One region of the Actinoplanes sp. NPDC051633 genome, then DNA from elsewhere that is predicted to be linked to it. Evidence: riboswitches for the same ligand, from Rfam matches in the RefSeq annotation. Region 1 holds a riboswitch; each other region holds the start of a gene.
What was found. Region 1 has a riboswitch for cyclic di-AMP ahead of AB0M20_RS01910 (hypothetical protein). Riboswitches for the same ligand answer to the same signal wherever they lie in the genome.
Positions count from the first base shown of each region.

Region 1 (7,964 bases):
ACCTGCGAGCGCAGCATCTGGCTGGAGTCCGGGGTGATCCGGGCCGACGGCCCGACCGAGGACGTGCTGAAGGAGTACGAGTCCTACATGCGTAAGTAGGCTCGCACTCCCTCGCCGGTCACTTCACCGATAGATGCACGTGGTTGGTGTGGTCGCTGGAGGGATCGCCGCCGGCGCCCGAGTACGACTTCCACCCGCTGCTGGGCAGCCAGATCCGGCGGTACCAGATCACGTACAGCACACCCAGCGTCCCCGAGTTGCCGATGAAGTAGTTCGCCAGGTTGTTGCCGTAGGTCCTGCTGCTGCCCGTCGCGTCGCCGCCGAAACCACCCTTGTCGGCGGCGAAGTCGCACGCCCGGCCCTTCGGGTGCTCGCCGCTGTTCTGCTCGCGCCAGCAGTGCACGTAGTGGTCGAAGCCGGCCGACTTGGCCTGGTTCATGGCGTGCAGCAGCCGCGGTGTGATGCAGCCACCGCTGGTCGGGTCGTTCACCGTGCAGCCGCCGTTCAGGTTGCCGCCCGGCTTGGCCTTCTTGCTGCCGCCGCTGCTGCTGCCACCCGGTGACCCGGTGTCCTGGCCCTGGCCGGCCGCCTTCAGGGCGTTCTCGGCCTGGGCCTTGCGCTTGGCCATGGCGGTCAGCTGTTTCTGCTGGTTCGCGATCTCCAGGTCGACCGCGGCCTTCGCCCGCAGCCGGGTGTCGCGCGACTCCTTGAGGTCACGCACCGCCCGGTCCTGCTTGACCGCGATGGTCTCCAGCGTCTCGGCGCGGTCCAGCAGGCTGCCCGTCGACTCGGCGCTCAGCACCGCCTTCATCGGCCCGAGCCGGCCGGTGCGGTAGCTCTGCTGCGCGATCTCGTCGAGCGCGGCCTGCCGCGGGCCCAGCTGGGTCTCGACCTGCTTCAGCAGGGCGACCAGCTGCGCCTGGCGCTTCTTGGACTTGGCCAGCGCCTCCTTGGCCTCGACGAAGCCCTTGGACGCGTCCTCGACCTGCTCGATCAGCGACTTCTTGCCGCCCTCGCCGTCGTCGCCGTTGTCGCCCGGCGCGGCCGTCGCGGCCGTACCCGTGACAACCGCCAGCCCGGCCGTCGCCACCAGCACCGCGAGCGCGCCGGCCAACCATCTCCGGACAGAGTTCTGCCTCATTGCCGTCCTTCCCTCGGCCGCCGACCGGGTTAGCTGACGGGTTCGGGATGGAAGTGATCCCTACCGCTGACGCGGATTCACCCCACTACCTGGGATTTGGGTCCCCGGCTCGTCTGTGACGATTAGGCGGCGGTCTCCGTTACCTAACGGAGACCGGAACGAACGATACCGACGAATTCCAGATTCGCCACCCGTAGCACTGAGCGCGATATTTCAAACACCTTCAGTGATTCCACTACGGAGAGAAGGCAACGACTCACATTGATGTGAGGTTACGCACAGACGCCTTTCTTAGCTAAGGCTTTTGTCCACTTCGACAGTGCTGAAGACCGGCCTTTCGTCGGGTAAGCTCGCGTCCGGCCATTGCCAGGAGGCGCCGCCCCCAAGGCGCCGGCGGGCCACCACTCAATCGTCGCGAGACGAGCCGGGGACCCGAGTTCCACTGGGGTGCATCCGCTGCAAAGCGGTAGGGATCGCTTCCATCCCGAACCCGTCAGCTAACCCGGTCGGTGGACCACACGGAAGGAACATGCATGACGGCAAGCCCTCGCCGGTGGCTGATCCTCGCCCTGGCACCGCTCGTCGCTGTGACCCTGTCGGTCGTCGCTCCCGCGTCCCCGGCGAGCGCCGAGCCCGGCGACTCGTCGTCCACAGCTGACGACGGCGACGACAATCCCCTCCTCAACGAGGTGCTCGACTCCACCGGCCGGCGCTACCTGCAGGCCAAGGCCGCGGTCGCCAAGTCGACGAAGACGCAGCTCAACCTCGCCGTGCAGGTGCGCGCGGCCGAGGCGAAGCGCGACGCGCTGCTGCCGGTGGCCGGCAAGGTCGCGGTGCAGCGTTACCGCACCGGCGGCATCTCCACCGCCGGCTTCCTGCTGAACAGCCGCGGCTCCGGTGACTTCCTCGACCGGGCGTTGTCCCTCGAGGAGATGAACGCGCTCAACGGCGAGAAGCTGCGCGAGTTCAACGAGGCCATCGACGAGGTGGCGCGCAACAAGGCGCGGCTCGACCAGGAGGTCAAGGCACAGCAGGCCAACCTCAACCTGATGCAGAAGCAGAAGCAGGCCGCGGAGAAGGCCCTCGCCCTGGTCGGTGGCGAAAGCCTGACCGGCGGCTTCGTGACGGCCACGTCGCGCCGGGCGGCCCCCGCGCCCCGCAACTCCGACGGCGGCTTCTCGCCGGAGGGTTGCAACGTGTCCGACCCCACCACTGGCGGGTGCATCACCGCGCGCACTCTGCACATGTACAAAGAGGTGAAAAAGGCCGGGTTCGATCGCTTCGTCGGCTGCCATCGCAACGGCGGACCGTTCGAGCACCCCAAGGGCCGGGCCTGCGACTGGTCGCTGCAGAAAAGCGGATTCTCGGCCGCGCACAACAAGGATATGAAGCAGTACGGCAACAACCTGATGGCGTTCCTGGTCCGCAACGCGGACCGGCTGGGCATTCTCTATGTGATCTGGTTCAGGCAGATCTGGCTCCCGGCGACGGGCTGGAAGTCCTACCGCGGCGCCAGCGCCCACACCGACCACGTGCACGTCAGCATGTTGTAAGCGCCCCGGCAGACGAGAAACAGAACCCCCGGCCTCCGCGAGGAGACCGGGGTTTCTCGTTCCGCTCAGATGTTGCTCGCGCGGCGGACCGGCGCACGGCCGGCCGGCTGCTCGGGTGCGGGCCCGGTCGGCGGCGCCGGCGCGATCGGCACGGTGATCGACTTGCCCTGGGTCACCTCGATCTCCTTGCCGTGGTGCAGCAGCACCAGGCGTGCGGAACCCTGCCCGTTGCGCAGCGAGTACGTGACGTCGCCCGCCGAGACCGTGACCCGCAGCCGCAGACCGCGCCAGAGCAGCGAGAACTCCAGCTTGGTGATCCGGCTGGGCAGCCGCGGCGCGAAGGACAGCTGACCGTTGAAGTCACGCATGCCGCCCAGGCCCGCGACGAGAGCGATCCAGGAGCCGGCCAGCGACGCCACGTGCACGCCGTCCCGCGCGTTCTGGTGCAGGTCGTGCAGGTCCATCAGGGCGGCCTCGCCCAGATAGTCGTGGGCCAGCTCGAGGAAGCCGACCTCGGCCGCGAGCACCGCCTGGATGCAGGCGGACAGCGACGAGTCGCGGACCGTGCGCGCGTCGTAGTAGGCGAAGTTGCGCGCCTTCTCCTCCGGCGTGAACGCGTCGCCGCGCACGTACATCGCCATCACCAGGTCGGCCTGCTTGACCACCTGCTTGCGGTACAGGTCGAAATACGGGTAGTTCAACAGCAGCGGGTACGCCTCGGGCGGAGTGTTCTCGAAGTCCCACTCCTGCAGCCGGGTGAAGCCCTGCGACTGCTGGTGCACGCCCAGCTCCCGGTCGTACGGGATGTGCACCGACGCCGCGGCGTCCCGCCAGGAGGCCGTCTCCTCGTCGTCCACGCCCAGCTTGCGAGCCACGTCCGGGTGACGCTTCGCCGCCTCGGCCGCCGCGAACATGTTCTGCTGCGCCATCAGGTTGGTGTAGATGTTGTCGTCCACCACGGCGGTGTACTCGTCCGGGCCGGTGACGCCGTCGATGTGGAAGCGCCCGTGCCGGTCGTGGTGGCCCAGCGACCGCCACAGCCGGGCGGTCTCCACCAGCAGCTCCAGGCCGATCTCGCGCTCGAACTCGAAGTCGCCGGTGGCCTGCACGTAGCGCCGCACCGCGTCCGCGATGTCCGCGCCGATGTGGAAGCCCGCGGTGCCCGCCGGCCAGTACGCCGAGCACTCCTGGCCGCGGATGGTCCGCCACGGGAAGGCGGCGCCCTGCAGCCCGAGGGTCTGCGCGCGCTCCCGGGCCAGGTCCAGCGTGGAGTGCCGCCAGCGCAGCACGTCGGCGGCCGCACCGGGCTGGGTGTAGGTCAGCGCCGGCAGCACGAAGGTCTCGGAGTCCCAGAACGTGTGGCCGTCGTACCCCGGGCCGGTGAGGCCCTTGGAGCCGATCGGGCGCTGCTCGGCCCGGGCGCCGGCCTGCAGCGTGTGGAACAGGCCGAAGCGGACCGCCTGCTGCACCTCCGGGTCGCCCTCGACCTGCACGTCGGAGTGGTCCCAGAACGCGTCCAGATACTCCCGCTGGGCGTCCACCAGGCCCTCCCAGCCATCCAGCCGGGCACTGGCCAGCGCGCCGCCGACCTGGTCACGGACGGCGGGCAGCGAGCGGTGGCTGGACCAGCCGTACGCGGCCAGCTTCACCACGCGCAGTTTCTGCCCCGGCTCGAGCTTGCAGGCGACCGTGGTGCGCAGCCAGTCGGGGTGTCCCTCGGTGGTGATGGCGTGCCGGCCCGGCGTCTCCACCAGGTGTTCCATCGCCGCGGCCATGCGCAGGTCGCTGGCCTTGGTGCGGTGCACCAGCAGGCCGCCGGACTTCTGCTCGAGCATCTCCTCGGCCTGCAGCGGGTGGTCCAGCACCGCGGCCACCCGGGGGTCCTTGCTGGTCGGCGGCAACTGCTCGTTGGCGACCAGCTCGGACTGCAGGATCAGCCGGGCGCTCTCGTTCAGCGGCTCGACCTCGTAGAGGATCGCGACGACCGCGCGCTGGGTGAACGACACCAGCCGCACACTGCGGATCCGGATCGCCTGGCCGGAGGGCGACACCCACTCCGCGGTGCGCTCCAGCGTGCCGGCCCGCATGTCCAGGCTGCGCTCGTGGTTGCGCAGGTCGCCGTACCGCACATCGAACGGCTCGTCGTCCACCAGCAGCCGCATCAGCTTGGCGTTGGTGACGTTGACCATGGTCTGGCCGGACTCGGGGAAGCCGTAACCGGCCTCGGCGTACGGCAGCGGGCGCAGCTCGTAGAACGAGTTCAGATACGTGCCCGGCAGGCCGTGCGGCTCGCCCTCGTCCAGGTTGCCGCGTAGGCCGATGTGACCGTTGGCGAGGGCGAAGACCGATTCGGACTGAGCCAGCAGGTCCAGGTCCAGCCGGGTCTCCCGGATGTGCCAAGGGTCGACGGGGTACGCCCGTTCACGGATCACGGTGGTGCCTCTCGATGAACTGAAGGAGAAAGTCTGGGCGGAACTACGCGTTCATCGCGTCAGGAGTTCGGACAGATCCTGGACGACGATGTCGGCACCGTTCGTCCTCAACGCGTCCGCCTGCCCGACCCGATCGACGCCGACGACGAACCCGAAGTCGCCCGCCCGCCCCGCGGCCACACCGGCCAGCGCGTCCTCGAAGACGACGCAGTTCTCCCGCGGGGTGTCGAGCAGCTCGGCACCGTAGAGGAAGGTGTCCGGCGCGGGTTTGCCCGGCAGTTTGCGCTCACGGGCGACGACGCCGTCGACCCGCACCTCGAGGAGGTCGGCGATGCCGGCGGCCTCGAGGACGTCCTTGCAGTTGGCGCTGGCGGAGACGACGGCACGGCGCAGGCCGGCCTCCTTCGCCGCGCGCAGGTAGTCCACCGATCCGGGGTAGACCTGCACCGCGCCCTCTTTGATCTTCTGCAGGACGAGGATGTTCTTCCGGTTCCCGATGCCGTTCACGGTGTGGGCGTCGGGGGCGTCGTCCGGGGTGCCCTCGGGCAGGGTGATGCCCCGCGAGGTCAGGAAGGTGCGTACGCCGTCCGCGCGCTGCCGGCCGTCGACGTACTCGTGGTAGTCGGCGCCGGAGTCGAACGGCACGTACGGCTGCCCGTGCTCCTGCGACCAGGACTGCAGGAACTGGTCGAACGTCTGTTTCCACGCCGCGTTATGGACCAGGGCGGTTTGCGTCAGCACGCCGTCAAGGTCGAAAAGGCAGGCGGTCACCTGAGGAGGAAGCCCGAGCACGGCCCCAATGTAGTCGTCCCCGCTCGTGGATACTCCGCAACGGGGGTACCCCACGTCCCATCGGCCGCCGGTACGGTATCAGCCGCCGGTCGACAGGCCGTTGACCAGGCCGGATGCCGCGCGGCCGGCGGGCCGTGACATGCGCAGCCCGATGGTCGTGCCGATCGGGCCGGTCGCCATCGTGACCTCGTCGCACAACCGGTACGCCAGCCAGATGCCCCGCCCGCCGACCTCGAACGCCTCCGGAATCTCCGGCGGGTGCAGGTAGCGTGCCGGGATGCCCGGGCCGGAATCGGTGACGGTGCACCAGATCGAGTGACCTTCCGGGCGCAGCACCACCCGCCCGCGCCCGCCGGCGTGCAGCACCGCGTTGGTGATGATCTCGTTGACCGCCAGCACGAAGCCCTGGAGCCGGTCACCGGCGAATCCGGACGCGGCCAGCAGGCCCTGGACGGCGTGCCGCACCCGCGTGATGTCCTGGCGCTCGAAGACACGATCCAACAGGGTGCCGCCCGCGTCGCCGGCCTCCGGAAGCCGGACCGGAGCCGGACGCAACGCATCACGGCCCCGGCTCGGTCCGAATGTCTCGTCCACCGACGAGCAGCCTACGCGGCTGCCCGCCCCGAGGGCAGCCGTCACGCTTTAGAAGAGATGAGCGAGGGTCCGGAAGATCTCCGCGTAGAAGTTGCCGTCGATCTCGCGGTAGAGGCTGAACTTCATGCCGGGGCTGCCGAAGAACGGCCGCAGGGTCCACGCGAGCTGGGTGCCCACGAAGCCGAACAGGAAGATCCACACGTACAGCAGCGTCATGCTCGGCTTGCCCGGCTGGCGGACCATCGGGGCATGCGGCTGCCGCACCGGGAGGTGCGCGCCCAGCGGCACGCCGTGCATCGGCTGACCGTTGCCCACGGCCGCGGGAACGGCCGGACCCGGAGCGGAGGCGCCGGCAGCGGGCGCACCGGCCGGCACGGGCACGGGCGCACCCGCCGGAGCCGGCGCCGGCACGGCCGGGCTGACCGGCGCGATGGAATCCGCCTTCGGTCCCAGCAGGCCGTGCTCGTTGAGCACCCGCATGCCGCCGGTCAGGAAGCGCAGTCCGATCAGCGCGGACAGGCCGAGGATCGCCACGTTCAGCAGCTTGAAGAAGGCGTAGTCCGGGGCGGTGATCCGGAAGAACAGGCTGATCGGCGCGAAGGTGAGCGCCAGCATGGCGGTCACGGTCAGCGCGACCGACACCAGCGCCAGCGACTGCCGCACCGACAGGCGTGCGCCGAAGACCAGGTTGAACAGGTAGAGCGTCGGCAGGCAGACGGCCAGCGTGACGAGGAAGAGCAGCGGCAGTTTGACCGCCGACGTCATCGCCATCAACCAGCCGTGGAAGGACCCCAGGACGGCTCCGTAACAGGCCAGCGCGACCACCGTGCTGGAGAGCATCTGGCCGATCAACTTGGGCAGGTCACGGTCCTCGACGACCTGCTGCCAGATCCCCTGCCGGTCACGCAGGATGCGCTCGATAACCAACAAACCAGATGCATTGGCCACGCCGGTTCACCCCTCACGACACGTCGCAACGTTATCGTCGATACGGACCCGCATCGACGTGCAGAGCACGATACGGCATGAGGTCAAGGTTCGGTAACAGCAAATGGATAGGCGGCGATGCTCAGGTGTGTCAGCGCCAGCCGACGTCGATGCGGTCGCCGCGGTCGTCGAAGAAGTGCAGCGAGTCCATCCGGACCGTGACGGCGAGAGGGTGGCCGGGCGACACCGCCGGGTACGGTGCCAGCCGCACCGCGAGCTCGGCCGGGCGCCGGTGGTGCCGCCCGTTCTCGCCCAGCACGCTCTCCTGCTTCGTCTCCTCGCGGTCCGGCGCCGCGCCGTTCGACGGCCGGCCGGTGAGCCGCGAGAACGCCGCACTGATCTTGCTGAAGGCGCCCACCTCGACCTGGTGGTCGTGCACCGCGCTGCCCATCTCGTCGACCATGATCGCGGTGGCCCCGATGTCGAGGTACGCGAGCGACTCGTGCCCGTGGTGTTCGAGATAGC
Region 1 is NZ_JBFAZH010000013.1:15,352-23,315, reverse strand. Features, by position in the region: gene AB0M20_RS01920 (ABC transporter ATP-binding protein) at 1-99, shown strand, start outside; gene AB0M20_RS01915 (hypothetical protein) at 119-1,141, opposite strand; cyclic di-AMP (ydaO/yuaA leader) riboswitch at 1,145-1,280, opposite strand; cyclic di-AMP (ydaO/yuaA leader) riboswitch at 1,534-1,668, shown strand; gene AB0M20_RS01910 (hypothetical protein) at 1,675-2,694, shown strand; gene AB0M20_RS01905 (glycoside hydrolase family 65 protein) at 2,760-5,126, opposite strand; gene AB0M20_RS01900 (beta-phosphoglucomutase family hydrolase) at 5,178-5,918, opposite strand; gene AB0M20_RS01895 (ATP-binding protein) at 5,997-6,512, opposite strand; gene AB0M20_RS01890 (hypothetical protein) at 6,561-7,442, opposite strand; gene AB0M20_RS01885 (ATP-binding cassette domain-containing protein) at 7,591-7,964, opposite strand, start outside.

Region 2 (4,513 bases), on a different contig from region 1:
TATGCACCCGCCGACGGCCAAGTTTTCCGTCCGGAAGGGGTTCACATCCGCGTGGCGCGGCCGATGGTTCCACTACGCCGGAACCATGTGGCGGTGGTGGAGGGACAACGAGATGCGAGCGGACAGGTTCCGGGCATTCCGGGCCATGGTGGAGCGGTTCGGCCGGGATGGCCTGGAACCGCTCGCCGCGCTGGTCGTCATCGTCGTCCTGCGCCAGTTCGGGCTGTCCGGCAACACGCCGCTGTGGTGGATCGCCGTGGCCCTGGTGGCCGGCGCCGCCTGGCAGCAGTCCGGTGTGCAGCGGTGGGTCTCCGGCGGCCGGCCGGGCGGCCGGCTGTGGCTCCGGATCGCCGTGCACGTGCTGCTGACCACCGCCGTCATGTACATGGTCGGGTGGGGCGCGCTGCTCGCGGTCGCGCACCTGCACATCTTCACGCTGTACCTCAGGGCGGACGGCTCCCGGTCGTGGAAGCCGCTCGCCGTCAGCAGCGCCGTCTCCATCGGGCTCGGCGAGCTGGCCTTCATGACCGGGCTCCTGGAAAGCTACCTGCCCCTGCCCCAGGGCCACGGCGTCTCCATGCTGATCGCTCTGGGCACGCTGACGACCGCCCGCGTGATCGGGCACTCCACCGAGCAGCGGGAGCGGGCCGAGGCCGCGCTGCGGGCCGGCGAGGAGCGGTTGCGGGCGCTGCTGCGGGACGGCTCCGAGGTGATCACCATGTCGGAGGCGAACGGCACGGTCACCTACGCCAGCCAGGCCATCGCCCAGGTGATGGGCTATTTCCCGAACGACGTGGCCGGCAAGCGGCTCCGGGAGTACGTGCACCCGGACGATCTGCTGGCCGATGCCGAGCTGCACGAGCGGGTGCTGGCCGCCGACGACAGCGTCGAGCACACCGCCGAGATGCGGTTCCGGCACGCCGACGGCGCCTGGCACTGGCACGAGGTCATCCTGCGCAACATGCTGTCGCACCCCCAGGTGCACGCCGTGGTCGGGCACCACCGGGACATCACCGAGCGCCGGGCGGTACAGGACCGGATCGCGCACGCCGCCGCGCACGACAGCCTCACCGGGCTGGCCAACGGGCCGACGCTGACCCGCGACCTGGAGCGCGCCCTCGCCCACGGCACCCGCTACCAGCACCCGGTCGGGTTCCTCTTCCTGGATCTGGACGGCTTCAAGCTGGTCAACGACACGTACGGGCACGAGGTGGGCGACCGCCTGCTGAACGCCATCGCGGACGTGGTGCGCCGGACCGTCCGCGACACCGACACGGTGGGCCGGCTGGGCGGCGACGAGTTCGGCGTGGTGCTCACCCGGGTCGGCGGCGCGGACGAGGCGATGGCCGTGGCCTCCCGCATCATCGAGGGCATCGAGCGCAACAGCTCGGTCGCCGGCCTGCGCCTCGACGTGGGCTGCAGCATCGGCGTGGCGATGGCCTTCCCCGGCGGCACCGACGCGAAGACCATGCTGCGCCACGCGGACGCGGCGATGTACCGGTCGAAGCGCCGCACCCGCAACGGTTACGAGCTGTACGTCGAGGAGGACCTCGACGCGCCCTGGCTCAACTACTGACCGGTCAGCCCGTGATCCGTCAGCCCGGTCGCCGGTAGCCCGCGATCGGCCCCCGGTCGATGGACGCCATGCGCACGTGGTCGCCGGTGTGCGGGGCGTGCACGACCTTGCCACCGCCGATGTAGAGGGCGACGTGGTGCAGGCTGCCCGGATAGTAGAAGACCAGGTCGCCGGGTTGCAGGTCGGCCTTGCCGATCGCCCGGCCCTGACCCCACTGATCCCTCGTGTAGTGCTCGAGGTGCACGCCGACGGCGGCCCACGCGGTCTTGGTCAGGCCGGAGCAGTCGTAGCCGCCGGGGCCCTCGGCGCCGAACACGTACGGCTTGCCGATCAGCGAGCACGCCTTCTGCGCGGCCCGGCCGCCCTTGTCGTTGGTGTAGGTGACCGGGCAGGGGCCGGTGCGCAGCGGGCCGTCGTCCTGTCCGGCGTCGCCGTACGCCTGGACCCGGAGCTTCTGCAGGTCGGCGATCTTCTTCTCGATCGAGGCCTTGCTGCGGGCCAGCGCGGTGTCCTGGGTGGCCAGCGTCGCGGTCAGCGTGTCCAGGTCGGCCTTGTCGGAGGCCAGCTTGTCGCGCAGGTCGGAGACGTCCTTGACCTCGGCCCGCTGGTGCTTCGCGTACTGGTCCAGGAACATCAGCTTGTCGGTCAGCCCACCCGGGTCGCCGGTCATGATCAAGGCCTTGACGGCTCCGGGCGACCCCTGCTTGTACGCGTCCGCGGCCAGGCCCCGCACCTGCGCCATGGCGACGTTGACCTCCACCTCGAGCGGGGTCAGGCGCTTCTGGAGGGCCGCCTGCTGCCGGCGGTTGGCGACCAGCTTGTTGTGCACGTTGTTGTACTGCTCGATGACCGGCTCCAGCTTGTTCCACTGCTGGTCGATCTGGTCCTCGACGCTGCCGGGCGAAGGCACTGAAGGCACGGCCTGCGCCGGGGCGACGGGGACGACGATGGTGGCCGCGACGGCGGCAAGAACGCAGAGCAGGCGACGGGCTGCGCGGCTCACGTTAGGGCGTATCCCTTTCTTCCCTCGGCCGCCGACCGGGTTAGCTGACGGGTTCGGAAGGGAAGCGCTCCCGGCCGCAGACCTCGCGGCTTCACCCCATGGGACTTCGTGGGTCCCCGGCTCACTCAACGTGATTGGGCGGTGGCCGGACAGGTCGCCCGGGGGTGGGCGATGGGGGCTGTCAGGCCGGGCACCACCGTACTAGCAAAGGGGTTGATCGGAAACTCGACGCCCGGGAGTGACTTACAGTGGCCATCTGCTGACGGCCGCACTGAGCCACGGCACCACGACCACCACGGTCGGGAGCACCAGCAGGGCGACGGCGACGACCACGACGACGGCGGTCAGCGCGGGCGAGGTCGTCATCGCCCCGGCGAGCCGGTCGAGTCGCCGGCCGCGGCCGTCTCCCCCGTCGCTCAGTCGTTCCAGGGCCCCGCGCACCGTTCGCGGGCCGACGCGGGCGGCCGCCGCGTCGTCGGCCACCATCTCGAGCAGCAGGTTGACCGCGTCCAGCGGCGCCCGCGACCGCAGCGGCCGCGGCACCGCCTTGTAGAACGCGGTGAACGACTCGCGGACCAGCTCGTGGCGGTGCCGCAGGTGGGCCTGCTCGTGCGCGATGACGGCGGCGACCTGCGCGTCGTCGAGCACGTCGAGAGCGCCACCGGTGAGCACGACGCGAGGCTCCCGGCCCGCGACGCAGTAGGCGAGCGGCTGGGCGCCGTCCAGGATCCGGAGATTGTCCACATCGAGGCCGGCGCGCTGCTCGGCCCGATCCAGCAGATCCACCAGCAGCCGGTGCCGGGCGCGCCTGGCGCGGGACCGCCACATCACCCCGGCGAGGGACACCAGCAGCCGGACGACGATCAGCGCGGCCACGGCCAGGGCGGCGACCAGCACGGCCACCGCGACCCGGCGGCCGCTGCCCGCGGCGCGGACCAGCTCCTCCGGCCCGGCGAGCACCACGCCGAGCGCGCACAGCACGCCGGCCAGGGTGATCGCCTGCCAGAGCAGCACCGCGGCGGCGGGCGCGCGGTCCGGCCAGCGGGCGCCGGCCAGCGCGCCGGGCACGACCAGCGACAGGGTCAGCCCGAGCGCGCCGAGCAGCAGCGCGGTCACGCCTTTTTCGCGGCCTCGATGGCGGCGGCGATGGCGTCCGGCGGGAGCTGACCGACGAAGTACGCCAGAGCCGCGTCCTGATCGGGCGTGTCGCTCAGGGCGTCCAGCATGAGGCTCGCGGTCATCTGCTCACGGGTCTGCGCCGGCGCGTACCGGTAGGCCCGGCCGTCCTTCTCCTGCACCACCACGGACTTCTTCGCCAGCCGGTCGAGCACGGTCATCACCGTCGTGTAGGCAAGGCCGCGCCCGCTCAGCCGCTCGTGGACCTGCCGCACCGTGAGCGGCTCCCCCGCCGCCCACAACTGCGTCATGACCTCGCGTTCCAGGTCTCCCAGCGCCATGTGAGCCAGTCTACTGCACGACGTCGTACTACGCGACGTAGTATCTACTACAGGACGTCGTAGGGGAGCCTCGCATGGACGTGCTCGACCTGACCCGGCTGCAGTTCGCCGTCGTCACGATCTACCACTACTTCTTCGTGCCGCTGTCGATCAGCCTGGCGGCGATCGCGGCCGGGCTGCAGATCGCGTGGCTGCGTACCCGTCAGGATCGGTTGCTGTTCCTGACGAAGCTGACCGGGAAGTTGTTGATCATCACCTTCGCCGTCGGCGTCGTGACCGGGCTGGTGCAGGAGTTCCAGTTCGGCATGGGATGGAGCGCGTTCGCCCGCTTCTACGGCGACGTCTTCGGCCCGACGCTGGCCATCGAGGGGATGCTCGCGTTCTTCCTCGAGGCGACGTTCCTCGCGCTGTGGTATTTCGGCTGGGACCGGCTGCCGCGGATGCTGCACCTGGCGACGATCGTCGTGGTGGCGATCG
Region 2 is NZ_JBFAZH010000608.1:148-4,660, reverse strand. Features, by position in the region: gene AB0M20_RS27820 (diguanylate cyclase) at 113-1,576, shown strand; gene AB0M20_RS27815 (NlpC/P60 family protein) at 1,596-2,579, opposite strand; cyclic di-AMP (ydaO/yuaA leader) riboswitch at 2,594-2,730, opposite strand; gene AB0M20_RS27810 (M56 family metallopeptidase) at 2,823-3,695, opposite strand; gene AB0M20_RS27805 (BlaI/MecI/CopY family transcriptional regulator) at 3,692-4,036, opposite strand; partial or broken gene AB0M20_RS27800 (cytochrome ubiquinol oxidase subunit I) at 4,111-4,513, shown strand, end outside.
Region 2: linked by a shared signal. The riboswitch ahead of AB0M20_RS27815 (NlpC/P60 family protein) and the one ahead of AB0M20_RS01910 (hypothetical protein) in region 1 are both predicted to bind cyclic di-AMP.

Region 3 (7,964 bases), on a different contig from region 1:
CGATGCCGGCGGTCACCCGGGCCAGCGGCGCGACGCCTTCTCCCAGGTGGGTGCGCCCGCCGTGGTTCTCGAAACCGGTCAGCGGGGGCAGGCCCAGCCGCGGGTCGACGTCCCCCCGCAGCTCGCCCACCGCCCGGGTCTCGCCCCGGTCGGAGGTCAGATCGAGCAGGCCGAGGCCTTGATACTTGGCACCCTTGGCGAAGAAGGAGTGACCGAACAGCTGATAACCGGCGCATACCGCCAAAACGGCCGCGCCCTGGGCCACTGCCTTGTGCACGCCGCCGTCGGTGATCAGTCGCTCGGCGGCCAGTGCCTGCGGACCGTCCTCGCCGCCGCCGATCAGGTAGATGTCGGCGGTCGTGGGCATCGGCTGGTCGGAGCGCACCTCGATGGTCTCGGCCGGGATGCCGCGCAGGGCCGCCCGGTGCGCCAGGATCAGCATGTTGCCCCGGTCACCGTAGGTCGACAGCAGATCCGGGTAGATCCAGACGACCCGGAGGGTGCTTTCAGTTGACACGGTCCAACTCCGCTCGGATGTCCTGGAACGCGGTGTAGTTCGCGATCACCTCGAGCCGCCCGGGGGGTGTCTCCCGGACCGCTTCGGTGAAGGTACGTACGTGACGGAAGGGCACACCGTTCACTTCGAGGCGCACCGCGAGGTCGTACGCGCGGTCACCGGTGATCAGCACTGACCGGCCGCGCAACGGGGAGAAGTCGACGTCGTAGAGCCAGGACGTGTCGAAGCCGTCGGGGTCGCGGGCGTTGATGGAGAGCAGGGTCGGCGCCTCGTCCGCCATGTCGAAGGCCTCGAGCCAGCTCGCCGGGTTCTTCGCCAGCAGCAGCCGGATGTTGCGGCCGTCGCGCTCGACCTGGGCGTAGCGGCCGGCGACGGAGGTCACCGCGGCCAGCCGGGGGACACCTTCCACGGCGCGGACCCCGAACTCGGCCGCGACCGCGAGTGCGGTGGCCGCGTTGCCGAGGTTGACCGTGCCGGGGAGCTGGAGCTTGACCAGGTGCCAGTCGCCGTTCGGGTCGAGCACGCCGTCGTCCTCGACGGTCCACTGCGCCGCCGGGCGGCGCAGCGGGCACCCCGTGCAGCGCCAGTCGCCGCCGACGCGCTCGATCGGCGAGCCGCACTCGGGGCAGACCCAGGAGTCGTCGTGCCAGCGCTGGCCGGCGCTGAACCAGGTGACGTGCGGGCTGGCGATCGCGGCCCAGACGACCATCGGGTCGTCCGCGTTGGCCACCACGCGGATGTCAGGGTGGTCGGCGAGCGCGGTCCGCCACTTCTGCGCCATCATCGCCACCTCCTGCGCCCGGTCGAGCTGATCGCGGCTCAGATTGAGCAACGCCACCGCGCGGGGAGTGGTTTCGTCGATCACCCGGTCGAGATAGTGCTCGTCCACTTCGAGCACCGCGAACGGGGTGGCGCCGGCCTTGGCCAGCGCCGAGGTGTGCCCGGTGGGCATGTTGGCGCCGAAGGAGTTGGTGGCCACCGGCCCGAGCACGCCCAGCGCGGCCGCCGTCAGCCGGGTGGTGGTCGTCTTGCCGTTGGTGCCCGACACCAGGGCGATCGCCCGCCCGGCCGCCAGGTTGCGCAGCAGGTCGGGGTCGATCTTCAGCCCGATCCAGCCGCCGATCACCGAGCCGTCGCCGCGGCCGGCCGCGCGGGAGAGCGCCGCCGCGGTCCGCGAGACGGAGCTCGCCACCTTTGCCCGTAGGGGCATCTTCCCGTCCGTCACGGACGCGACAGTACCGGAACCGGACATCGCGTCGAGTTGCCGGAATCGGTGGGTGGCGGCCTCGTCCGTCCGGCCGATCGCATCCTGGCCGGTAAAAGGGTTTAGGGCCGTGAACAGGGGACTTCCCACCGTCCATGATCATCTCATCACGCAGAATTTGTGTGGCGTGACTCACCCGTAACCTTCGACGCTTCGTGATCACGTCTGTGCGCAACGCATTGGCATTTGTCTCGGGTCGGTCACAAACCGGACACTGTCCATTGTGCCAACTACACAGAGTCACCGCTCACGCTCTGCAACCGTACGGGAATTCGGGTAGCAAGGTCTGGCCGGAGAGCAACCGCTCCCCGGTCGTGCGCACCCGGATCACGCCGAGCCCTGCCCCGGTCCGGGACCACGACCCGAGAACACGTACCGAACAAAGGCACCAGGGGGCAGGGACGGGGGACCCGGATTTACGGTCCGAACCGAGGACCTTGGGGTGAAGCCGCGACAAGCGGCCGGGCAACCTTCCCGCCCGAACCCGACAGCTAACCTCGCAGGCGTGCCGGAGGGACATCTCTACCGTGCACGGAAGCAGTATCAGCCGGCGCCGCAAGCTCAGCACCGGCACCATCGCGCTGTCCCTGGGTCTCAGCCTCTGCGCCGGTCAGCTCGTGGCCACGCAGCCGGCAGCGGCCGCCACACCCGTCGTGGCCGCGGCCGCGGCGAGGACGGTCGCGAAGGTCAAGATGACCAGCAACACGCGGACCATCCTGTACGGCAACACGGTCAAGCTGACCGCGAAGGTGACCCACCCGAAGACGGGCAAGGCTGTCACCGCCGGCCGGGTGGCCCTGCAGGTCTACCGCAAGGGCAAGTGGAGCACGTGGCAGACCAAGGGGTCCCGCAACTTCATCGCCAAGCCGCTGACCACCGCCTCGCTCCGCTTCAAGTTCCTGGGCGGCGGCGGCCTCTACGCGGGCATCAGCAACGGCATCAAGGTCACCGTCAAGAACAACGGCACCAAGGTGGTCAACGAGGCCGCGAAGCACAAGGGCGCGCTGTACCTGTTCGGTGCCGCGGGTCCCAAGCGCTTCGACTGCTCCGGCTTCACCATGTACGTCTACAAGAAGACGACTGGGCGCAAGCTGCCGCACAAGGCGAATTTGCAGCAGAGGTACGGAAAGGCCGTCAGCAAGAGCAAGAAGCAGGTCGGTGACCTGATCATCACCCGCTCCGGCTCGTACGGGTACCACGCCGCCATCTACGCCGGCGGCGGCAAGGTCTGGGACTCGCCGCACTCCGGTGCGCGGGTGTCCAAGCGCAAGATGTTCAGCAGTAACTACGTGGTGCGCCGCCTGATCTGAGGCAGCAGCACGGCAGCAACACGGCAACGGCGGGGCGTGTGTCCGAGGTTCTCGGATGCGCGCCCCGCCGTCGTCGTGTTCCCTCCATTTTCCTCCCCGGGTCGTCCGAACGGCCTCTCAAGCATGATCAAAAACGTGATTTCCTGCCCGCCTGGGCGTCATGTCGGGAAACGGACCGGCTGGGGTGCCAGAATCCCCTCCACTGGCACTCCACCTCGCTGAGCTGGCAATTCATCCGCGAATCCGTTTCAAGGACGCCGCCATTCCGGTTGCGAGTGGAGGGAAGTGGAGTAGAGTGGAGCGCAGTGGCAGGGGGGACCTGCCGGCCCAGCATCGACTCGGCGGACCGCGAACCGCCGGCAGGGGCGTAGGGGGGATGGCCGATGTTTCTCGGCACGCACACCCCACGCCTCGACGACAAGGGGCGGCTGATCCTTCCGGCGAAGTTCCGGGACGAGCTGGCGGGAGGTGTCGTGATCACCAAGGGGCAGGAGCGTTGCCTGTACGTGTTCCCGATGCCGGAGTTCCAGCGCATCGCGGGGCAGCTGCGCGAGCAGCCGGTCACCCACAAGGCCGCCCGGGCCTACAGCCGGGTGTTCTTCGCCAGCGCGCACGACGAGGTTCCCGACAAGCAGGGCCGGGTCACGATCCCGGCGCACCTGCGTGAGTATGCGGCCCTCAACCGTGAGCTGGTGGTGATCGGCGCGAGCACGCGGGTGGAGATCTGGGACAAGCAGTCCTGGGACGAGTACCTCTCGGCGAGCGAGGACGACTTCGCGGACATCGAAGAGGGGGTGCTGCCCGGGGGACTGTGACGGCGTCACTGCCCGTCCGTACTGCGAGATCTCCAGCCGCTTGCGTTCCTGGCGCCTCTTCCCCGGCGCCAGGCGCGGCGCCCGCCGGCAGCGGGCACGAGCGGATGGGGATCTGGCGGTACGGATTCGACGTCCGGATCGGACCGGGTGACGCAGGAGAGCCTGGCGACTGGGGGTCGACATGGGGGAGCCACGGGGCACGCATGTGCCGGTGCTGCTCGAGCGTTGTCTCGAGCTGCTCGCTCCCGCGCTGGAGCTCCCGCTCGCCGTACACGTGGATTTCACCTTGGGTCTCGGCGGCCACGCCGAGGCGGTGCTCGAGCGCTTCCCGGACGTCGTCCTCATCGGACTCGACCGGGATCCGGAGGCTCTGGAGCACTCCCGCCGGCGGCTGGAACGCTTCGGCGACCGGGTGCACCTGGTGCACGCGGTCTACGACGAGCTTCCGTCGGTGCTCGAGAGCCTGGGCCTCGAGAACACGGGCCACGGGCGGTTCCACAGTGGCCTGTTCGACCTGGGTGTGTCGTCGTTGCAACTGGATGAGCCCGACCGGGGGTTCGCCTACGCGCAGGACGCGCCTCTGGACATGCGGATGGACCAGTCGCGGGGGAGCACGGCCGAGGAGGTCGTGAACGGCTACGAGCCGGGCGATCTGGTCCGGGTGCTGCGGACGTACGGCGAGGAGAAGTTCGCCTCGCGGATCGTGTCGGCCATCGTCCGCGAGCGGGAGAAGGGACGCATCACGTCCACGGCCCGGCTCGCGGAGCTGGTCAAGGACGCGATCCCGGCCGCCGCGCGACGAACGGGTGGAAATCCCGCGAAAAGAACGTTTCAGGCGCTACGCATTGAGGTAAATGGCGAACTCGCCGCACTCGAGTCTGCGGTTCCGACTGCTTTGGACTCGTTGGCCCCGAACGGGCGCCTTGTGGTGATGAGCTACCAATCGTTGGAAGACCGGATCGTCAAGCGCGCCATCGCCGCGAGGGCGCGCAGCACCGGGCCGATCGACCTGCCGGTCGAGCTGCCCGGGACGGGTCCGCAGCTTCGCCTGCTGACAAAGGGGTCGGAGCAGGCGAGCGCGGCGGAGGTGGAAGCGAACCCGCGAGCGGCCTCGGTGAGGCTGCGAGCGGTGGAACGACTCGACGACGGGGCCGCCCGCGAACGGCCTCGCATGTCGACAACGCACGGGGGACGAGGGCGGTTACGCCCGGGGGAACGCCAGGAGGGGGAGGGACGATGAGCGAGCGTACGTACGCGCCGCGGTCGGGGGGCCGGACCGCGGAGAAGCGCAGCAGCGAGGCGCGCACCACCGAAACACGCACCACCGACACGCCGCGTCGCACGGGGGGTGCCGACGCCCGGGGGGTGCGCCGGAGCCCGGCCGTGACGGCGCCGACCCAGGGGACGGCCGCGCTGCGGCTGGACACCGCGGTCACCGAGCCGGTGCGCACCACGAGGCCGGCGCTGCGGGTGGCGCCGCCGGCGCCGATCCGGGCGCCGCGGGCACCGTTCATCGCGGTGGTCATCGCGATCGTGCTGGCCGGTGTGCTGGGCATCCTGCTGATCAACACGAAGACGATGGAGAACTCCTTCGAGTTGAGCACGCTGCAGGACGAGCAGGTCAAGCTCGACAAGCAGCAGCAGCAGCTGGAGAACCAGCTGGCCGGGTACGAGAGCGTGGGCAGCCTGGACGCCGCGGCCAAGCGGTACGGCCTGGTCAAGGGCGAGCCGGCCTACATCCGGCTGCCGGACGGCAAGATCATCGGCGTGCCGAAGCCGGGCCAGGGCGAGCCGGCGATCACCGCGCAGGACGGCGCGGCACCGGCCGGGTCGGCGCAGGCCGGGTCGGCGCAGGCCGGGTCGACGCAGCAGGGCGCGGCGACGCAGGGTGCGGCCCCGCAGGGCGGCAACACCGGCGCGGCCGCGCCCGGCACGGGGCAGTAAGCCGTGTCGCCGAGAGCCGAGGAACCACCGCGCCGGGGCCAGCCGCCCCGGCGCGGTGCGTCCCGTGACGTTCCGCCGGAGGACGAGGGTGCCCGGCGCGGTTTCGGCGGCATCGGCGAGGCCCGGGCGTACACGCCGCGGGGACGCACCGTCGCCGAGCGCGACCAGCGCACCCGGTCGCCGCGGGCCGGGCGGACCACCGATCCGTTCCGGCCGGCGTTGCAGGTGCTCGACGGGGGAAAGCCGGCGCCGCCGCGCAAGCGGCAGCCGGCCGAGGAGCCCGAGGCCGCCCCGCAACGGACCCCCGAGCCACCGAGGCGGGGGCCGGCCAAGAAGGTCACGGCAGCGAAGCGGGAGCCTGCGACCAGGGACAAGCAGAACGGCCGGGTCCGGGCGGGGGCGGGCGGTACGCGTACCCGGATGGCGCCGGAACCACGCCGTGTCGCCGGCAGCCGGCCGGCCAAGAGCGCCCCGCCGCGCAGACGGCCCGCGCCCGCCGTCCCGGCCGAGCCGCCGCGCCTGGCCAACAGCGCGCGCCGGCTCAGGCTCGGCACCGTGCTGGCGCTCGCCCTCTTCGCGACCATCGGCGTGCGGCTGGTCGTGCTGCAGGTGGTCGAGTCGCCGGAGTCGCTGCAGCGGCTGCTGCGGCAGCGCCAGGACCGGCTCACCGAGGTGCTGCTGCCGGCGCCGCGCGGCAGCATCCTGGACAGCGGCGGCGAGGTGCTCGCGCACAGCGTCGAGGCGCGGTACATCTACGCCGACCCCGAGCTGGTGCAGAAGCCGGCGGAGGTCGCGGCCAAGCTGTCCCCGCTGCTGGGCGTCGCACCGTCCAAGCTCACCCAGCTGATGGCCCGCAAGCAGCGTCCGGGCGGTGGCGCCGTGCGGTTCGTCTACCTGGCCCGCGGCGTGGACGTGGCGGTGGCCGACCGGATCGCCGCGATGAACCTGCCGGGCATCCGCGAGGACCGCGACGAGCGGCGCGACGTGCCGGGCGCCGACCTGGCGGCGAACCTGATCGGCTTCACCGGCGAGGACCACACCGGGCTCGAGGGTCTGGAGGCGCGCTACGACGAGCTGCTGCGCGGCACCGACGGCAAGCGGGTCTACGAGACCGGGCGGGGCCAGCTCGACAAGGAGATCCCCGGCGGCTACCACAAGCTGACCCCGGCCTCGCCGGGCACGTCGCTGCAGCTGACCATCGACCGCGACCTGCAGTTCGAGGTGCAGCGGATCCTCGGTGAGCGGATGGAGGACGTGGACGCCACGGTCGGCGGCGCGGTGGTGCTGGATGTCAAGACCGGCGAGGTGCTGGCGCAGGCCAGCTACCCGGCGTACGACGCGCAGAAGCCGTTCGACTACAAGCCGGTCAACCGCGAGGACGTGGTGACCAGCGTGATCACCGACCCGGGTTCGACGCACAAGGCGTTCATCTTCGGCGCGGCGCTGCAGGAGGGGCTGGTCAGGCCCGACTCGGTGCTGACCATCGGCCCGGCGCTGGAGCGTGGCGGATATACCTTCTCGGACACGCACCGGCAGAAGAAGGGCACCAAGATGACGATGGCGGGGCTGCTCGCCTACTCGTCGAACGTCGGCACGATCCTGATCGCGGACAAGCTCGGCAAGCAGCGCGTCTACGAGTACCAGCAGAAGTTCGGGCTGGGCCGGGCCACCGGCGAGGGCATGCCGGGCGAGGCCGAGGGCAAGCTGCTGCCGCCGGACGAGTGGAGCGGCTCGGCGGCCGGGTCGATCCCGATCGGCCACAGCGTCGACGCCACCCTCATCCAGATGGCGGCCGGCTACGCCACCATCGCCAACAACGGCACGTATGTGCAGCCGCACCTGATCAAGGCGACCATCCCCTACCAGGGCCCGGCGGTTCCGGCTCCGGCGCCGGCCACCCACCAGGTGCTGCGGCCGGAGGTGGCGGCGCAGCTGCGGCTGCTGATGGAGGCGGTGGTCGACAGCAAGGGCGGCACGGGTACGCAGGCGCGCGTCGACGGCTGGCGGATCGCGGGCAAGACGGGTACGGGCAAGCGGCTGATCGACGGCCAGTACACCAAGCACAACGCGGGGTCGTTCATCGGCATGGCGCCGGCGGACAACCCGCGGTACGT
Region 3 is NZ_JBFAZH010000148.1:2,191-10,154, reverse strand. Features, by position in the region: gene AB0M20_RS11575 (glutamine amidotransferase) at 1-517, opposite strand, end outside; gene AB0M20_RS11570 (MurT ligase domain-containing protein) at 507-1,727, opposite strand; cyclic di-AMP (ydaO/yuaA leader) riboswitch at 2,145-2,302, shown strand; gene AB0M20_RS11565 (C40 family peptidase) at 2,309-3,091, shown strand; gene mraZ (division/cell wall cluster transcriptional repressor MraZ) at 3,475-3,906, shown strand; gene rsmH (16S rRNA (cytosine(1402)-N(4))-methyltransferase RsmH) at 4,076-5,146, shown strand; partial or broken gene AB0M20_RS11550 (hypothetical protein) at 5,143-5,694, shown strand; gene AB0M20_RS11545 (penicillin-binding transpeptidase domain-containing protein) at 5,854-7,964, shown strand, end outside.
Region 3: linked by a shared signal. The riboswitch ahead of AB0M20_RS11565 (C40 family peptidase) and the one ahead of AB0M20_RS01910 (hypothetical protein) in region 1 are both predicted to bind cyclic di-AMP.

Region 4 (7,964 bases), on a different contig from region 1:
CCTTCGTGCTGCTGGTCGACCCGGCGGTGGCGTATTCGCGCATCGAGGCCCGCGGCACCGACCACGAGGAGATGGACTACCTGCGGGCGGCCGATGGGGCGTACCGGTCGCTGCCGGAGTTCCCGCGGTTCGTGATGATCGATGCCAACGGCACTCCCGATCAGGTCGCCGCGGAGATCCGGTCCCGCCTCGCGCTGCCGATCGTGGCGCCGCCCGCCCGCCTCGCGGCCGTGCTCGGCCTGGGCGCCTTGCTCGGCCCCCTTTTCCTCCAGCGTTCCCGTCTTCCCTAGCCGTTGCCGTAGACGGGGATGGTGGCGCCGCTGGTCGGCTTCGAGTCGTCCCCGGCCAGGAAGAGGATGACCTTCGCGATCTCCTCCGGCGTAACCCAGTCGTCGGTCTTGGCATTCGGCCGGCTCTCCCGGTTGGCCGGGGTGTCGATGACGCTGGGCAGCACGGTGTTGCATCGCACGTTCTGCCGCTTGTATTCGACCGCCACCGCGCTCGCGAACGCCAGCACGCCGGCCTTCGCCGTCACGTAGCCGGCCGCACCGGGGAAGGGCGCCACGGCGGCCTTGGAGGAGACGCAGACGATCGAGCCGCCGCCGGCCGCCACGAGCGCCGGCAGCGCGGCGGAGGTGACCAGGTACAGCGGGCGCAGGTTGACCCTGAGCATGGCCTCGAAGTCGTCGACGGGTGTCTCGTGCACGCGGCCGCTGCCCGCGTACCCGCCGACGAGGTTGACCACCGCCGCCAGCGGCGCGTCACCCGCCTCCGCCGCGACCGAGGCCGCGTGTTCTACGTCACCCTGGACCGTGAGATCCGTCTCAACCGCGACCGCGCCGGCCGGTAACCGGCCGGCCGTGCCGGGCCGGATCGGCGCCACGACCCGCCATCCTGATTCGACGAAATTGGAGACAACGGCCCGGCCGAGGCCGCCCGTGCCGCCGGTGATCAATGCGGTTCGTCCCATGGGGCAATCTAAGCCCACCGAGGCAGATGTGTTCTCCGTCACGTCGTGTAGAGGAAGCGGTTCGACAGGGCACGGCATTGTGCAAAAGGATGTCAGTCACCCGGATGGGCGAGTGAACTGCAGCGCAGCGTGGCGCATTGTGGCTGATGGTCCCGTTCCACCGTGGTGACGGGGCCGTTTCGTGCAGAGATTGCATCAGGGCCCGCGGCAACCCGCCGATCTTGGGGCTGAACCCTCTTGGCTACTAGGCCGTACAGGGTAGTGACGAGCGTCGCAGGAGTGGTCGTGATGCCCGTCGCTGCGGCGGACGAGGGGTCGATGGTGTCATGAAGCGGGCGACGAGTATGCGACAGAACGCATCCGCCGGCGGGTGCGGCTCCGAATGACTATGCGATGGCGCTCTTCAGTAAGTATGCACCGGGCTCTCAGCGCACGCTCAGACATTCGTGACACTTTCGACTCACCAGCCGGAATCACTTCGGGACGCCATCTGTTGTGCATAGCGAAGTTCAGCAACGCAGACGTTCAGCACGCAGCGCAGTTCGGCATCGCAGGTTCTGCGGACGTTACGGGGAGGGACTGATGGACGCAGGTATCGCCCGTAACAGGGTTAGTGAAGGCAATGAGGGGACCGTGGACAGCGTGGAGAAGAACACCGTGATGCGGACCGATGAGGTCGCCGAGGAGCGCGACCTCGTTGGCGTGTATCTGCACGAGATCTCCCGGACACCTCTGCTGGATGCCGCCCGAGAGGTCGACCTCTCCAAGGCGATCGAGGCCGGCCTGTACGCCGAGCACCTGCTCGAGCAGACCGAGATCCGCCGGGGTGTCAGCCGGGAGGAGTTGGAGCGGCTGGTCACCGAGGGGCAGCGCGCGAAGGACCTGTTCATCCGCGCCAACCTGCGACTGGTCGTGTCGATCGCGCGTCGGTACGTACGTTCCGGCATGCCGATGCTCGACCTGATCCAGGAGGGCAACACCGGCCTGGTTCGCGCGGTCGAGAAGTTCGACTACGAGCGCGGCTACAAGTTCTCGACGTACGCGACGTGGTGGATCCGCCAGGCGATCAGCCGGGCGATCGCGCAGCAGGAGCGCACCGTGCGCCTGCCCGTGCACCTCGTCGAGGACGTCAACCGCATGCGCAACGTCACCCGCCAGCTCGTTCGCGAGCTCGGCGCCGACCCGGAGCCCGAGCAGATCGCCAAGGCGCTGGGCGTGACGGTGGAGCGTGTCAACGAGCTCACCCGCTGGGCGCAGGACACGGTGTCGCTGGACACCCCGGTCGGCGACGACGGCGACACCAACCTCGGTGACCTGGTCGCCGACGGTGACGCCCCCTCGCCCGAGGAGATCGTGCTGACCGCGCTGGAGCGGTCGCGCATCGAGGGTCTGCTCAACCACCTCGACGACCGGTCGGCCGGCATCATGCGGGCGCGGTATGGCCTCGAGGACGGCCGCGAGCACTCGCTCACCGAGGTCGCCTCCCGCTTCTCCCTCTCCCGCGAGCGGATCCGCCAGCTGGAGATCCAGGCGCTGGGCCGGCTGCGGGAGCTGGCGCGGGCCGAGGGCCTGCAGGCCGCGTAAGGTTTCGAGCACGAAAAAAGGGGCCGGGGTGACCCGGCCCTTTTTCGTGCGCTCGTCCGCTACTTGACCCGGCCGTATCCGTTCGGGGTCATGATGTTCATCGTGCGCTTCTTCACCGGCTCGCCGGCGTGTGAGGCGTCGATGATCTGTCCACCGCCGACATACAGCGCGACGTGGCCGTTGCTCCGGTAGAAGATCAGGTCACCTGGTCTCAGCTCGGACTTACTGATCCGCGCGGTGGCCGAGTATTGCGCGGCCGCGTTGTGCGGCAGCGATTTGCCGGCCTTGCGCCACGCCGCCGAGGTCAGCCCGGAGCAGTCGTAACCGTCCGGCCCGTCGGCGCCGTACTTGTACATGACGCCGATGGCGTTGTACGCGAACGAGACCGCCTTGCCGGCCGAACCCGCGATGGTCGGCACAGGACCGGTGTACTTGCTGCCCGACGAGGTCGGCTTGCCATACGCGGCGCTGCGCATGTCGTACAGCTTCTTGAGGTCGGCCTCGATCTTCTTCTTGCGGGCCGCCAGCTCGTTGACCTCGGCGGTCTGCTTGACCTGCGTCGCCTTGAGAGCCGCCTGCCGCGTCGTGAAGTTCTTCGTCGTGGCGGTGTAGTTGTCGATCTGCCGCTGCCTGCTGCGCGACATCTGATCGAGCACGCTCATCCGGTCGAGCAGGCTGCCCGGACCCTCCAGCACGACGTTGATCGTGCCGACGTCGCCGTTCTTGTACGCCGTCTTCGCGATGTTCTGCATCTCGACCTTGGCGGCGGCGAGGGCGACCTTGGCCGGGCCCAGGGACTGGACCAGCTTCTTTTCGTCCGCCTTGCTTTTGGCGAGACTGATCCGCATCGCGTTGTACGACTCGACGACGTCCTCGAGCTGGTCCGATGCCTTCTGGATCTTCTTGTTGACGTCGCTCGACGGTGCCGCTTGGGCGGCCGTCGCGGCCGTGCCGGTGATCGCCAGCGCCATCATGACGACGGCGAGCGTCCGGAACCTCGTACGGACGTGGGACAACGCTTTGTGGCCTTTCTTCCGCGTGTGCCGCCTACCGGGTTAGCTGACGGACTCGGGCTGGGAAGAAGAGCCCTACCGTCCGTTTTGTCACGGACGGATTCGCCCCGGAAACCTGGTTCCCCGGATCGGCCTGGGGGACCGACTCGGCGGCGTTGGGCCGGCGCCACCGGAGGGGAGTGGCTGCGGACCGATCCAACCGCATTAACTTATCGATGGATCACGGAAAGGCAAGGCTTTCTTAGAGTGACTTAAGCCAATGGCCGGTAAAGTCACCATGATCCAGATAGCGGCCAGTATTCCTACGCTTTCAGAGCGTCACTTTCGGCATTTCGAGCCCACCCGCGTGACACTTTTCGCTCCGCCCAGAAGGACAGGAATGGAATCGTGCCGGCCAGCATGATCAGCACCATCCTGGGCAGCGGCCAGCGCAGACGGCGGCCCAGGTCGAAGGTGGCCAGCACGTACAGGATGAAGAGGAAGCCGTGTGCCGGCCCGACGCCGGCGACCACCGCGTCGTTGTCCGCCAGGTACTTGAGCGGCATGCCGATCACGACCAGGACGATCAGCACCACGCCGACGATCCAGGCGATGATCCGATAGCGGGTCAGGGCTCCCTGCACGATGCACGTTCCTTATCTCTTGCCCGGGTAGTCGCCGGGGCGGGCGCCCGGGTGGGCGGCCAGCCAGGCGAGGTAGTCGTTGTAGGCCTCGAGCTCGGGGTCGTCGGGTTGCGCCACGGCTCGGCTGGGAACTCGGACCGGCCGGCCGACCTCGGCCTTCTCCGCCGTCGGCACGCCTCTGCGGGCCTTCTCCGCAGTCGGCACGCCCTTGCGGGCCAGCTGGACCTCACGCCACCACAGGAAGCCGACAAAGCCCGCGAAGACCGGCCACTGCACCGTGTATCCCCAGCTCAGTGCATTGCCACCGGCGGCTCGCGTGTATTGCCACCAGCCAAGGGCGAGGAAGGCGAGGATCAGAACGAGCGCGGCCACGTGGCGTGCGATCCACGCCGGGGTCCACAACCCTTTCATGCCTGTCAGCGTAGCCGCGCCGTTTCGGTGACCGCCTCGGCGGGCACGCTGTGCACCAGCAATCCATGGAGGTGTGTGATGACGGATCCCGATCTTGTCGTTTCGGAGACGGGCATCGACCCGGCCGGGCTGGGCGACGACGACCTGTTCCGCGAACTGGCCAGCCTGCACCGGACGAGGCTGCAGACACTGCGCCACGGCCCGGACGCGGCGCTCGACAACCATCTGCGCCGCACGGCCGAGCTGGAGACCGAATACATGGCGCGCTATCCCGGCCGCGAGGTCGACCCGTCGCGGCTCACCCAGGACTTCTAGCCGGAAAGCAATGCGCCGCCCCCGAGATCGGGGGCGGCGCGGATGTCGGTGCGCAGGTCGCCTCGCGGCGAAAGGCACAACACGGCTCCAGCCGAACGGTAGTCCGTGAAGGCAAAGGGTGAGGCCCGGGGACACTGGTCGCACCGACATCTGTTCTCAACCTTCGACCACCCGTCACGATTCCATGACCGGTTGTGACGCGGGCCACACCAACTGTTTGCGGGCGGGGCGCTCGGGTAGTCGGGCGGCATGACCCAGCAGGATCATCTTGAGGCGTTCGACGAGGACGAGACCGACGTCGACTTCGCCAACGAGCACCAGGACACCACCGTCGACTCGGACGTCTCCAGCGAGGGTGACGACGGCGAGCCGGAGAGCCCGGAGGGCTGGTCGGGCCTCGACCGCGACGGCCCACCCTGACGGATTACCGGGGGACAGGCCGGGTATCCGATCTTCATGAGCTTCCACGAGGGTGATGAGCGGGCCGAGCGGCGGGCGGCCGACCTGCTGCCGGAAGAGCGGGCGGCCGGCAGTGCCGATCCCGAGGCGCAGGCCGAGGCGATCCTCGAGGAGTCGGACGAACGCGAGGACAATCTCGGCTTAGCTCGGGAAAACCGCACCTCGGGAGAGACGGTCACACCCGCCGAAGGAACCCGATAGGGGCACAAACTTTCGTGTCTGCGCTGGACGTGGCAGGATCCTCGCGTGCCTGACCCTCGACGGAGCGCCGGGCGCGTCGTCCCTCGGCGAGCGCCGCAGATAGGCGGCGCGGCCGCTCCCAACCAGACACGCCGCACAGCTCAGGCCCGCAAGCCCGAGGTGGTCACCGGTCCCGCGTCCGCGGTGCCGGCTCAGCTTCTCGAACCTCTCGTGGATGGACCAGCCGTGCCCGTCGTCGTCGAGCCCGCGAGGCCGCATCCCGTCGAGATTGCCGGGCTGCTGCATGAGCTCTCTGAGCGGCTGCTGTCCACCGACGACCTGTCGCAGGCGTTGGATCGGCTCGCGGTCTTCGCGGTGGGAGCCGTGCCGGGCGCGGTGCGCTGCTCGATCGTCTCGATCACCGAGGGCGAGCCGCTGACGTTGACCGCCTCGGGCGGGGAGGGACGGCTCGTCGACGACTGCCAGTACCGGACCGGACAGGGACCGGGGCTGGACGCGGCGCGTACCCGCACGTTGGTCACCACGCAAGATCTGGTCACCGACCCGCGCTGGCCCGCTCTCGCGGAGTGCGCGCGGGACGAGGGCGTGCAGTCGGTGGCCGCGATCCCGCTCGACGTGCAACGGGAGTCGGTCGGGGCGTTGAGCCTGTTCGTGCGCGGACCCGACGGCGTCGCGCCCGAGCTGCTGCTCACCGCGATGGCGATCGTGAACCAGGCGGAGATCCTGCTGGGTGAGCTGGCCCGCCGGGCGGCCCTGAGCAAGGGAGCGACGGTGGACCGGGCGATCGGCGTGATCATCGCGCAGCGCGGGTGCGGGGTGCGCGAGGCCTACGACGTGCTGCAGGAGACCGCCCAGCGGCTCGGCCTGGATCGTCAGACGGTGGCGGAGAGGCTGATCGCCGCGGCGGCACGGACCCGAGAGCCCGGCCACTGAATCCGAAGGCCGCTGGAAGACGGCTGAGGGGATGCCGGCCGGTGGCCCGCATCCCCTCGTTCGTCACATCGCCGTCAGCTCGGTGGGTTGCCATCCTGGCCGGCCGGAACCCGGTCGGGATCCGCCCGGTGCGCACCGGCGGCCCTTCCGTTCGGCGTGCCGCCGTCTGAGCCGGCGACCGTGTTGTGCGGCGTGCCGGCGTCGGGGCCCGCGCCGACCTCGCCCGGGACTCCGTCGGAGTTCTCCGCGGCCAGCGCGTCCGCCGCCCGCTGCTGCTGCGCCGAACGCTGCGCAAGCGGGATCTCCGGCAGGAAGAAGACGATGATCAGGCCGATCACCATCACCGCCAGCGCCATCAGGAAGACGATCTGGATGCCGTCGGAGAAGCCCTCCTTGAACGGGTGCGCGACCACGTCGGAGAGGCGGCTCAAGAACGAGGTGTCGCTGAGCGCATCGCCGCCCTGCGCCTGCTGCAGCACCCGGGCCTGACTCGGGTCGGCGGCCAGTGCCTGCTGGAACTCCGGAGTGTTGCGCGCTGCGCCGAACGCATCGTTGATCTTGCCCGGCAGCACGTTGAACAGCACGGAGAGGAAGACCGCCGTGCCGAGCGTGCCGCCCATCGAGCGGAAGAACGCCACCGAGCTGGTCGCCACGCCGATCTCGCGGGGGCTCACCGCGTTCTGCACCGCGGTGATCATCGGCTGCATGTTGCCGCCCAGGCCGAGGCCCATCACCACCATGATCAGCATGACCCGCCACAGCGGGGTGTCGGCGCCGATCATGCTGAAGAGCCCGAGCGCCACCACCATCAGGACGCTGCCCACGATCGGGAAGATGCGATAGCGGCCGGTGCGGGCGATGAGCTGCCCGGCCAGGATCGAGCCGCCCATGATGCCGACCACGAAGGGGATCATTTGCAGGCCGGCCATGGTCGCAGACGAGCCCTTGACGATCTGCAGGTACAGCGGGACGGTCATCAGGCCGCCGAACATCGCCATGCCGAGGATCGTGCTGGACGCCGAGCTGACCGCGACCGTCCGGTTGCCGAAGAGCCGCAGCGGCAGCAACGCCTCCTCCTTGTACGCCCGCTCGACGAACACGAACGCCACCAGGCCGATCGCACCGATCACGAAGCAGGCGACCGACCGGCCGGACCCCCAGCCCCAGTCGCGGCCCTGCTCGGCCACGGTCAGCAGGGGCACCAGACCGATGATCAGCGTGAGCGCGCCGGGCCAGTCGATGCGGTGGTTGACCCGCGTGTGCGGCAGGTGCAGCACCCGGGCGACCACGATCATCGCCGCGATGCCGATCGGCACGTTGAGGTAGAAGACCCAGCGCCAGCCGTCGACCCAGAGCAGGGTGTCGGCGCCGGCGAAGAAACCGCCGAGGATCGGGCCGATCACGCTGGCGGTGCCGAAGACGGCCAGGAAGAAGCCCTGGTATTTGGCGCGCTCC
Region 4 is NZ_JBFAZH010000016.1:107-8,070, forward strand. Features, by position in the region: partial or broken gene AB0M20_RS02170 (thymidylate kinase) at 1-290, shown strand, start outside; gene AB0M20_RS02175 (SDR family NAD(P)-dependent oxidoreductase) at 287-970, opposite strand; gene AB0M20_RS02180 (sigma-70 family RNA polymerase sigma factor) at 1,553-2,554, shown strand; gene AB0M20_RS02185 (NlpC/P60 family protein) at 2,614-3,570, opposite strand; cyclic di-AMP (ydaO/yuaA leader) riboswitch at 3,584-3,729, opposite strand; gene AB0M20_RS02190 (DUF3817 domain-containing protein) at 3,870-4,190, opposite strand; gene AB0M20_RS02195 (hypothetical protein) at 4,203-4,601, opposite strand; gene AB0M20_RS02200 (DUF6158 family protein) at 4,680-4,916, shown strand; gene AB0M20_RS02205 (hypothetical protein) at 5,166-5,336, shown strand; gene AB0M20_RS02210 (hypothetical protein) at 5,373-5,576, shown strand; gene AB0M20_RS02215 (GAF and ANTAR domain-containing protein) at 5,802-6,509, shown strand; gene AB0M20_RS02220 (MDR family MFS transporter) at 6,584-7,964, opposite strand, start outside.
Region 4: linked by a shared signal. The riboswitch ahead of AB0M20_RS02185 (NlpC/P60 family protein) and the one ahead of AB0M20_RS01910 (hypothetical protein) in region 1 are both predicted to bind cyclic di-AMP.